3 regions of the Qipengyuania profunda genome follow, and region 3 is predicted to be linked to each of the others. Evidence: predicted binding sites of a transcription regulator. Region 3 holds the regulator's gene; each other region holds the start of a gene.

Region 1 (3,276 bases), 290 kb from region 3:
CCTCGCCTCCCCGTTGAACATGTGGTCCGCCTCGTCAGTTGAGGGCGGTGCCTCGCCTCCAATCGTGGGCAAAAGTGCCAGTGACTGGAGGGCCGGATAGTGGCTGTCATCATAGGTCGCGACGGTAAATGTCCCAAGCACCTTCAGTTCGGCCAAGGTCCCGAATAGCATTTCATGCGCTTCCAGGGCCGTATCAAGCTTGCCCAGGCTAAGGCTGCCTTTGTACTTACGCTGGGTATTCGCCATCTTATATCCCCTCTTCGCCAGGTTGCGATTTCTCTAGGTCATCGAGAAAGTTCTCTTTTTCCGTATCGTCGCACAGCTTCTGGTCGAACGCTTCTCTGAGACCTGCCCAGGTTGGAACGGTGCCGGGCTCGACTTCCAGCCTCAAAACACTGGCTGCCGTCTGCCGCAGTTCCGGATTTTCGCCGTCCTGTGTGCCGACAAGGTTCCGGAAGCGCTCGTTCAAGGGCGCCGCCAATACCGAAATGTCGTCGCAGGCGCTGGTAATTGCGTTTAGTTCCTCTTCCTGCGCGACGCGATCTGCCTCCGCGGCCCGCGTAATCCGCGCCAGCGCACGGTCGAGGCGGCCGGCGCGCTGCAATCGGTCGAGGTCATCGATCGCTTCATCGAGACTGTAGCGATCTGCCGACAGGGCTTTCTTGCGCGCGATATCCGTTTTGATGCCTGCTCGTTCGGCATCCATCGCGGCAATGATCGCTGGCATGGTGCGGTCGAAGAATACGTTCTCGTCGACAACGGCTCCCGCTCCGGTCGCGATTGCCGTAATGGTGGCCAGCTCGCTGACGTCTGCTTCCTTCGCCAGCGCGGTCGCCCCCGTCAGACCCAGCTGGAGTAGGCCGAAACCCAGTGCGGAGCCGCGACCGCCGCTGCGCAGCTGATCGGTGAAAGTCCGATAACGCTTGTCGATCGCCGAGGTGTAGCTCGCCACCACATAATTGCGGTAGGCGAACCGCGTCATACCGCCGCGAGCTGTGTCAGGGACCTGGTAATAGCTCTTCAGCGCGGTCCCGACCGGGACCAGCGTGCTGGCGTAGAGTTCGGGCACCGTTGCCTGCGATCCGCGTATCGTGGCGCAGCCGCAAAGGCTGACGGCCGCGAGCCCCACGAGTATATCCCTTCCTCTCAACATCCAATCTCTCCCGTTCAAAATTCGCGCGCCACTGGCCGTTCGACTCGATCCCCGAAGAAGGTGACCACGCGCGGCTCGTCCTCCCGATCCCAAACGGCGGGTCGGACTTCCGCTTTATGATAGTGCCCGGACCGATTGTGCCCGGTGTCGGTTGTGCTGGCATGGTCGCTTTCGGCGCGGATCGGCGCACGAAATAACCGGCTCGGTTCAAGCCAAGTTAGAACCCGACACCCGTCGCGAGAATGCTTATTGGCATGGCACCGTAGACGGTGCTCAAGTTCGCAATTTAGCCATGATGAAGATGCCCCCTCATACAAGCCTCGGATGCCTATGACTGGAGAGGATTACATGATCTAATGACAGAACTATTGTAAGTAACGGACATAGGCTGACGTTCACTTACGAGTGCCGCAGTAGGGCGCCTATTCTAGTTGCTGAACCCCGGGGATCCCGTGCGGAACAGAAGGGGCCTGTAAATCGGCGCGAAGCACCCTACATCGCACAGACTTGACCCAAGCGAACAATTCAGGAACACGCGTCCTTCATGGCCCTCACCAAAATTTCCGTCCGCGGCGCGCGCGAGCATAATCTCAAGGGCGTCGACATCGACCTGCCGCGCGACAGCCTGATCGTGATCACCGGCCTCAGCGGTTCGGGCAAGTCGAGCCTCGCCTTCGACACGATCTATGCCGAGGGACAGCGGCGTTATGTCGAGAGCCTGTCCGCCTATGCGCGCCAGTTCCTCGAGATGATGCAGAAGCCCGATGTCGAACATATCGACGGGCTCTCTCCCGCGATCTCGATCGAGCAGAAGACCACCAGCCGCAACCCGCGCTCGACCGTCGCGACGGTGACCGAGATCTACGACTACATGCGCCTGCTGTGGGCGCGCGTCGGGGTGCCCTATTCGCCCGCCACCGGCCTGCCGATCGAGGCGCAGACCGTCTCCAATATGGTCGACCGGGTGATGGAACTGCCCGAGGGCACACGCATCTACCTGCTCGCCCCCGTGGTGCGCGGGCGCAAGGGCGAATACCGCAAGGAACTGGCCGAATGGCAGAAGGCGGGCTTCACCCGCGTGCGCATCGACGGCGAGCTCCATGCGATCGAGGACGCACCCGCGCTCGACAAGAAGTTCAAGCACGACATCGAGGTGGTAGTCGACCGGCTCGCGGTGAAGGAGGGCATTGAGACCCGCCTTGCCGACAGTTTCGAGACCGCGCTCAAGCTCGCCGAAGGGCTTGCCTATGTCGATCTCGCCGATGGCGCAGTGCCGGGGCGCGAGGACGAGGAGGCCGCGGCCGGCGGCGCGATGAAGGGCGCGGGGCTGCCCGCCAACCGCATCGTCTTCTCCGAGAAATTCTCCTGCCCGGTCAGCGGCTTCACGATCGAGGAAGTCGAACCGCGATTGTTCTCCTTCAACGCGCCGCAGGGCGCTTGCCCGACCTGCGACGGCATCGGTGAAAAACAGCTGTTCGACCCGCAGCTGGTCGTCCCCAACGAAGCGCTCAGCCTCAAGAAGGGCGCGGTGGTGCCTTGGGCGAAGAGCAATCCGCCGTCGCCCTATTACATGCAGGTGCTCGCCAGCCTGGCGAAGGAATACGAGTTCGACCTGACCACCCCGTGGCAGGAGTTCGACAAGGAAATCCGCGACATCATCCTCCACGGCACCAGGGGCCGCGCGATCCCGCTGACCTTCAAGGACGGGCGCAAGAGCTACACCGTCAAGAAACCGTTCGAGGGCGTGATCGGCAATCTCAACCGCCGCATGCTCCAGACCGAGAGCGCGTGGATGCGCGAGGAACTGGCCAAGTTCCAGACCGCGCAAGCCTGCGAGACCTGCGGCGGCAAGCGGCTCAATCCCAAGGCGCTCAGCGTCAAGATCCCCGGCCCCGCGGGCCCGACCGACATCGCCACCCCCACGCAGATGAGCGTCGCCGATGCCAAGGCGTGGTTCCTCGGGCTCGACGGACACCTGACCGACCAGCAGGCGCAGATCGCCAAAGCCATCCTCAAGGAGATCAACGAGCGGCTGGGCTTCCTCGACAATGTCGGGCTCGACTATCTCAACCTCGACCGTACTTCAGGTACGCTGAGCGGGGGCGAGAGCCAGCGCATCCGCC
Region 2 (3,276 bases), 1.2 Mb from region 3:
CGCTTCTCGGTAGCGAGACGGTCTCGCCTAATGCGTCGACCACTTCCGAGTTTACCCAGACTTGCGAGGTCATCTACTCTCTGAAAGCTAACAGTCTTGGGTTCCGCACCAATTTCGAAGGTTGTGATCGCTGCGGTCGTGGCAGCATCGGGAAATGGCTGCGCGGTCGGTTCGATTACGGTAATGTTCTTCCCGCCGAGTTCGCCGAGCATCAGCGACCGAACGAGCGAGCCGTAGTTCACGTCAAGCCACTCGGAAGCTGTAACGAATGCCCCTACGTCCTTCTTCTCGGCTTCAAGTGCTGTCGCGAGGAAAAAGTACACGTGGAGCCCAGCGAGTTTGCTCGCCGGCAGTTTCAATTCTGCCGCTCTTTGCGCGAGCCAATCCTTCCACACAGCATCGATCTGATGATGCCTGACGTATGGTGGATTACCGATGTACAGTGTCTGTCCAGCAGTCCTCTCGGTGAAATTTCGGAAGTCACCGAGTATGATCTTTGCCCGCTTTGCATACCCATTCACACACAGATTGGCACGGGCCATCAGGGTTGCGACCGGGTCCACATCAATGCCGACAAGCTGAGCATTTGGGAACGCTCGCCCGGCGGCTGAGAGGAAGCGGCCTGAGCCAACCCCTGGGTCGACAACGCGCGATGGACTTGAGTTATTCGCGGCCCACTGCACCATCGACTGAACAATGCCCTCAGGAGTGTACGTCGCCCCATCAGACCGGCGTGTCTCCGCAGATCGGATTGACGAGAACCCTTCTCCTAAAGGGTCATTTCCGCTGAGAATTGAATCACGCAGCAGAGCCACTCTCTTTGCGGAAACTCGCTGCTTGGCAGAGCTTGCAGCGAGCCTCTTTTCAGCCTCCGATAACCCATGCCCGACATCGAGCGCGCCGAGTTGCAAGGCTGCCGAAATCAGTTCCTTCTCTGACGCGAAGAGAATGGGGAGATCAGTCATCGGACCGCCTCCCGATTTGCGCTTTGGCTCATCGACGTGGTTCCAACAAATTGGAACGGCTGCACCTCAATTTCTCTGTTTTTCTTGCGAGCTTCGGCGATGTCAAATGCAGTCTGCATCTGCATCATCGCTTCCAATGGAAATCCGAATGCCTTCTCCAACCGAACTGCCATCTCTGGAGACAAATGAACTCGTTGGTTGATGAGTTTGGATAGCGAAGGACGCGCGACGCCTAGAGCCTTTGCTGCCTCCGTGACGGATATCCCACGCTCGTCAATCAACTTGATTTTCAAGAACCGACCAGGGTGCCCGGGATGCTCCGTTCTAAACTGTGTCGCAGTACCCATTTGGTATCCCCTTTGCAGTCTATTGCCCTGTAACGCTACGGGTTACAAGTGTACCTTTTTGTTTTTTTTGTTCCACTGTCAATTGGAGCTGAAAGCAGCCTCACGAGCGTCGAGCTAGATAATTCTCTACCTTCTCGACTGTTCGGCGGCGCGGCCTGCGGCCAGCTCGTAGGTCAAGCACGAAGCGCGGATCGCCAACCGCGCGACGACCGAACCGTGTCGCCGAAATGTGCGATTCCTTCAGATGTCGTTCAATGCGATCCAGCAATTTCATGGCCTTCCTCGACTCACTCAACACTTGTGTTCCTGTTTTGTTCTTAGTAGGAAGGTTCCATCGAGTCTAGGAGATTTCCTTCTCTCCTGAGACCGCTAGAAGGAACGACACATGGAACATGTCAGAGAGGAGCTCGATCGCCTGATCCAGCAGCGACGGCTCGGATATTCCTCGATCTCGCGGATGATCGGAAGAAACTCGTCCTACATTCAGCAATTCATCAAGCGTGGATCGCCGCGCAAACTGGATGACGATGACCGGCGCACGCTTGCCAGCTTCTTCGGGGTCGACGAGCAAGTGCTTGGCGGACCGCCCGCACCCATGCGTGACGGGTTGATCGAAATACCCGTGCTCAATGTCGATGCATCGGCGGGCTTTGGAGCGATTGCCGAAAGCGAGACCGCCCATACCCGCTTCGGTTTCGACGAACGCTGGCTTGGCCGGTTGACCCGGGCGAAGAGCGCCAGCCTTTCGATCATCCACGTCTTGGGCGACTCCATGGAGCCGACACTCAGCGATGGCGACGAGGTGCTGGTCGATGCATCGGACCAAGGCTCGCGGCTGCGCGACGGTATCTACGTCCTGCGCGCCGACGATGCGCTGGTGGTCAAGCGCGTGACGCTCAAGCCCGGTGGCCGCAATATCACCATCAGCAGCGATAATTCGGCCTATCCGAGCTGGGACGATGTCGACCGGTCCGAGATCCAAGTGGTCGGACGGGTCATCTGGTTTGGGCGGGCGGTATAGAAAGCTCTCGTCGGCTCAGATCCCGATTTCGAAATGCTTTACCCTTTCCTTCGTGAGTTCGGGCTTGTCACTTGCAGGCGAAGGGCTGCGGACATCCTCGTCTTGCGAAAGGCCCTTGGCCGCTGCCGCCTTGAGCCTTTGCGTTACTTCAAGGGCCGACGCTTTCTCGCCGCTGTTGGACTTGATGGCCCGGCCGAGTTTCTCGGCATTATCTGCAATCAGCGTAAGGCCGTCGCGAAGCCGGGTGACCGTGACCAGGAAAGTCTGCCGATTGGCGAGATTGCGTTCGCGGCTGTCCATCACTGCGATCCCGCGATCCGAAGTAAGTCCCTGCGCCATATGCGCATTGAGGGCGTAGGCGAGGTCCATGCATTTGAGCATGGGGTCGCCGCGGTTCAGGCGGAGCTCCTTGCCCACTGATGTCTCGACCAAGACGCCCTTTGTGTCGATGGCCACGATCCTCGCCTGGTCGGCGTTGAACAGCCCGCGCTTGTGGTCGTTGTCGGTCCAACGGATTTTGTCACCTTCAATGATGGACAGCGATTTGCGCTCGAAGAGCGACAGCCGGCTATCGTCTGCGCCCGGCCGCAAGCGCGCGGGATTGAACTTGCGAAGCCGTCCTTTCCTGTCCTCAAGCACGAGCTGCTTCCGCGCATGGTCAATGGTCTTGACGGTGTAGTCACCCTTGGAGAGTTTCTGGGTGCTGTCGCGCGAGCGGAAGTTAAGGACCATGCCTGGTTGGTAAGTGCGAAGATAGCGCAGCTCCTCGTGTGTCACATTCACCCGCGAATGAACGGTCAGCCGGCCCGATCGTGGGCCGAGCTCGCCGTTGGCCTTGAGTCCGCACTGCACAGCCTCGTTGACCGCAGAACGTAAGGCCCGTCCCGAAGCGTAGATCGACGTCCGATCCCGATCCGCCGGGCTGAGCGAAAGCCACTTTTCG
Region 3 (3,276 bases):
AACCCCGCCGGTGTCAGACGCCAGTTGATCGGCATCGCCCGGCCCGCCTATGTGCCCATCTATGCCGCAGCCACGGCCAAGCTGGGAACCGAGCGCACCTTCATTGCCTCGGGTGACGAAGGGCTCGACGAACTGAGCCTCGCGGGCGGCAACGAACTGGCCGATGTGCAGGGCAATGATTTCGAAATGCGCCGCGTAGTCGCGGTGGAAGCCAACCTGCCGCATTCCCCGGTCGAGGCGATCCGCGGCGGCGATCCGGCGTATAATGCCCGCGCGCTCGAGGCATTGCTCGGCGGGAGCCCGGGCGCCTACCGTGATGCGGTGCTGTTCAACGCGGCAGCGACGCTGATTATCGCCGGTCGTACCGACGACTGGACCGAGGGCGCGGAGATCGCTGCCGAAGCACTGGACTCGGGCAAGGCCAAGGCGCTGCTCGAAAACTGGATCGCAATGACCGCCTGACATGAACAAGCTGGAAGAAATCTGCGCGACCAAGCGCGACGAGGTGGCCGCACGCAAGCGCGATCACACGCTCGCCGATCTCGAAGCGCGCGCGAAGGAGCAGTCGGCGCCCCGTGGGTTCCAGTCTGCCCTCGCTCGGGCACAGCAGGACGGCTTCGGCCTGATTGCGGAAATCAAGAAAGCTTCTCCCTCAAAGGGTTTGATTCGCGAAGATTTCCAACCCGCAGAGCATGCCCGCGCCTATGCTGCGGGCGGCGCCGCCTGCCTTTCGGTGCTGACCGACGCGCCCTATTTCCAGGGCCATGAAGATTACCTCGTCGCCGCACGCGCAGCCTGTGATCTGCCCGCCCTGCGCAAGGATTTCATGGTTGATCCGTGGCAGGTTGCCGAAGCGCGCGCGATCGGAGCCGATGCGATCCTGATCATTGTCGCGGCGCTCGAAGACGGCCTCATGGCCGAGATCGAAGCGGCGGCGCTGGACCACGGCATGGATGTGCTGGTCGAAGTGCATGACCGCGCCGAGATGGAGCGCGCCGCACGCCTTAAATCGCGCCTTATCGGCGTGAACAACCGCGATCTGCGCAGTTTTACCACCGACCTCGCCACCACCGAGACGCTGGCCCCGCTCGCCCCCGAAGGCGCGCTGCTGGTCGGCGAGAGCGGCATCGCGACGCACGGTGATTGCCTGCGGCTGGCGCGTTCGGGCGTCCGCACCTTCCTTGTCGGTGAAAGCCTGATGCGTCACGCGGATGTTGCCGCGGCGACCCGCGCCTTGCTCGGGCGCTGACGCAGCACCTTTGGGGCAAAGCGGGAACAGGTGTTCCTGTGTAAATCACTCGAAAATGGCGGGATTGCTTGACTTGGCGAATCAGGTTGCTTAATTGTTCCGTATTCGTTCACAGCTGTTGTGAACAGGCGATACGGGAGTTCGCACCATGCTGACCGCCAAGCAGCACGAATTGATCCGCTTTATCCAGCAGCGCCTGGAAGAGACCGGCATTTCGCCGAGTTTCGAGGAGATGAAGGAAGCGCTCGACCTCAAGAGCAAGTCGGGCGTCCATCGCCTGATTTCGGCGCTTGAAGAGCGCGGCTTCATTCGCCGCCTGCCCAACCGCGCACGCGCGCTCGAAGTGGTCAAGCTACCCGAGAACGCAGTGATGGGCGCGGCACAGCCCGCCCCTGCGAACGACTCCGTGGTATCGGCGATCACGCCCAAGCCGGTCGCGCCCGCACCCGCCAATGACATCATCGATGTGCCGCTGCATGGCCGTATTGCCGCGGGCGCGCCGATCGAAGCGATCGAAGGCCAGTCGAGCATGCCGGTCCCCGCCGCCCTGCTCGGCCCGGGCGAACATTATGCGCTCGAGGTGTCGGGCGATTCGATGATCGAAGCGGGCATTTTCGATGGCGACTTTGCCTTGGTGAAGCGCACCGACAGCGCCCGCGATGGCGAAATCGTGGTCGCGCTGGTCGACAATGAGGAAGCCACGCTCAAATACCTGCGCAAGGACGCCGGGCGCGTCATCCTCGACCCCGCCAACGGCTCTTACGAACCGCAAGTCTACGATTCGCACCGTGTCCAGGTGCAAGGCAAGCTGGCCGGGCTGCTGCGCCGGTATCACTGATCCCGGGGCGCGCGTCTGTCCTCCGGCGCGCGCCACCAGCCATGCTCGCCCTGGTCCTGCGCCACGGTATCGATACGCCGCGCGCTCAGATAGACCGCTACCCCGCCCTCCCGCTCGAGGAAACGCCGGTCCGCCTTGAGCCATCGTGGGCGGCAACTGCGGGGCAGGAAACGATCGGCGATGACGATGTCGGCGTTCCGGCAGGCTGCGGCCAGCGCGCGCTCCTCCACCAGGTCCCGGCTACGTGCAATCAGGAGCGACCAGGCACGGCTCTCGCGCGTGACGGTCAGCGAACAGAATTCGGCGCTGCATCGGCTGTGCGGCCATTCCGCGATAGCCAGCGGTTGCCGATCGGTCCCGGCGAGCTCGAGCAGGTTCTCCTGCGCGTATCCACCCTCGCTAGCGCGTAGCACCAGCAGCCGTTCGGCCTCGTTCGCAACGCCGATATCGCGCCCGTCGCGCGTGATCAGGATATCGGGCACCGGCGCCTGCATCATCAGGATGGCAGCGACCATGACGGGCCCAAGCCCCCACAGACACGCCCGGCCCTGCCACAGCGCCAGCCACAGCGCGCCGACCAGATACAGCGTGATGGCGCCCATCCCGATCCGCGGGGCCAGCTTGACCGACCCCGGCTGTTCGGCAAACAGATGCGCAATCCCCAGCAACAGGTCGAGCGACTGCCCGACAAGCCACCATACGGGCGCGCCCGCGCCGATGAGGTCGAGCGCCAACGCCAGCGCCACCAACGGCATCGAGATGAAGGTGACCAAGGGAATGGCAACCAGATTGGCCGCAGCGCCGTAAACGCCCGCGCGGTGGAAGTGGAACAGCACGATCGGCATCAGCGCGAGTTCAATGACCAGTCCGGTCAGGAACAGGATCGCGGTTCGCCGCAGGAACCGACGCAGCCCGCTCTGCTCGCGCGGCGCGAGAAAATCGCGCACCGCCTGGACGCTATGCAGCGAGACGATCGCGATAACCGCCGCAAAGCTCATCTGGAAGCTCGGCCCGACCAAAGATTCCGGCCACAGCGCCAGCACGACGCCTGCGGCAATCGCGACCATCCGCAACGAAAGCGGTTCACGTCCCAAAGCCAGCGCAACCAGCACCAGCAACGCGCCGATACAGCTGCGCACGGTCGGCACCTGCGCGCCCGTCAGCAGCGTATAGGCGATCCCCGCCAGCG

The links. The regulator LexA, encoded in region 3, represses DNA repair genes until DNA is damaged. The targets are predictions, from matches to a motif close to GTTCCNCNCTTGTTCT.
Positions count from the first base shown of each region.
Region 1: uvrA (excinuclease ABC subunit UvrA) is a predicted target of LexA. The motif match lies at 1,671-1,686, and genes of this name have one in related genera.
Region 2: VWN43_RS12320 (S24 family peptidase) is a predicted target of LexA. The motif match lies at 1,615-1,630, and genes of this name have one in related genera.

Region 1 is NZ_CP142675.1:1,510,941-1,514,216, reverse strand. It holds gene VWN43_RS07970 (hypothetical protein) at 1-246, opposite strand, end outside; gene VWN43_RS07965 (hypothetical protein) at 248-1,129, opposite strand; gene uvrA (excinuclease ABC subunit UvrA) at 1,698-3,276, shown strand, end outside.
Region 2 is NZ_CP142675.1:2,385,731-2,389,006, forward strand. It holds gene VWN43_RS12310 (N-6 DNA methylase) at 1-965, opposite strand, end outside; gene VWN43_RS12315 (HigA family addiction module antitoxin) at 962-1,312, opposite strand; gene VWN43_RS12320 (S24 family peptidase) at 1,698-2,333, shown strand; gene mobF (MobF family relaxase) at 2,349-3,276, opposite strand, start outside.
Region 3 is NZ_CP142675.1:1,216,771-1,220,046, forward strand. It holds gene trpD (anthranilate phosphoribosyltransferase) at 1-462, shown strand, start outside; gene trpC (indole-3-glycerol phosphate synthase TrpC) at 464-1,249, shown strand; gene lexA (transcriptional repressor LexA) at 1,398-2,087, shown strand; gene VWN43_RS06575 (ComEC/Rec2 family competence protein) at 2,081-3,276, opposite strand, start outside.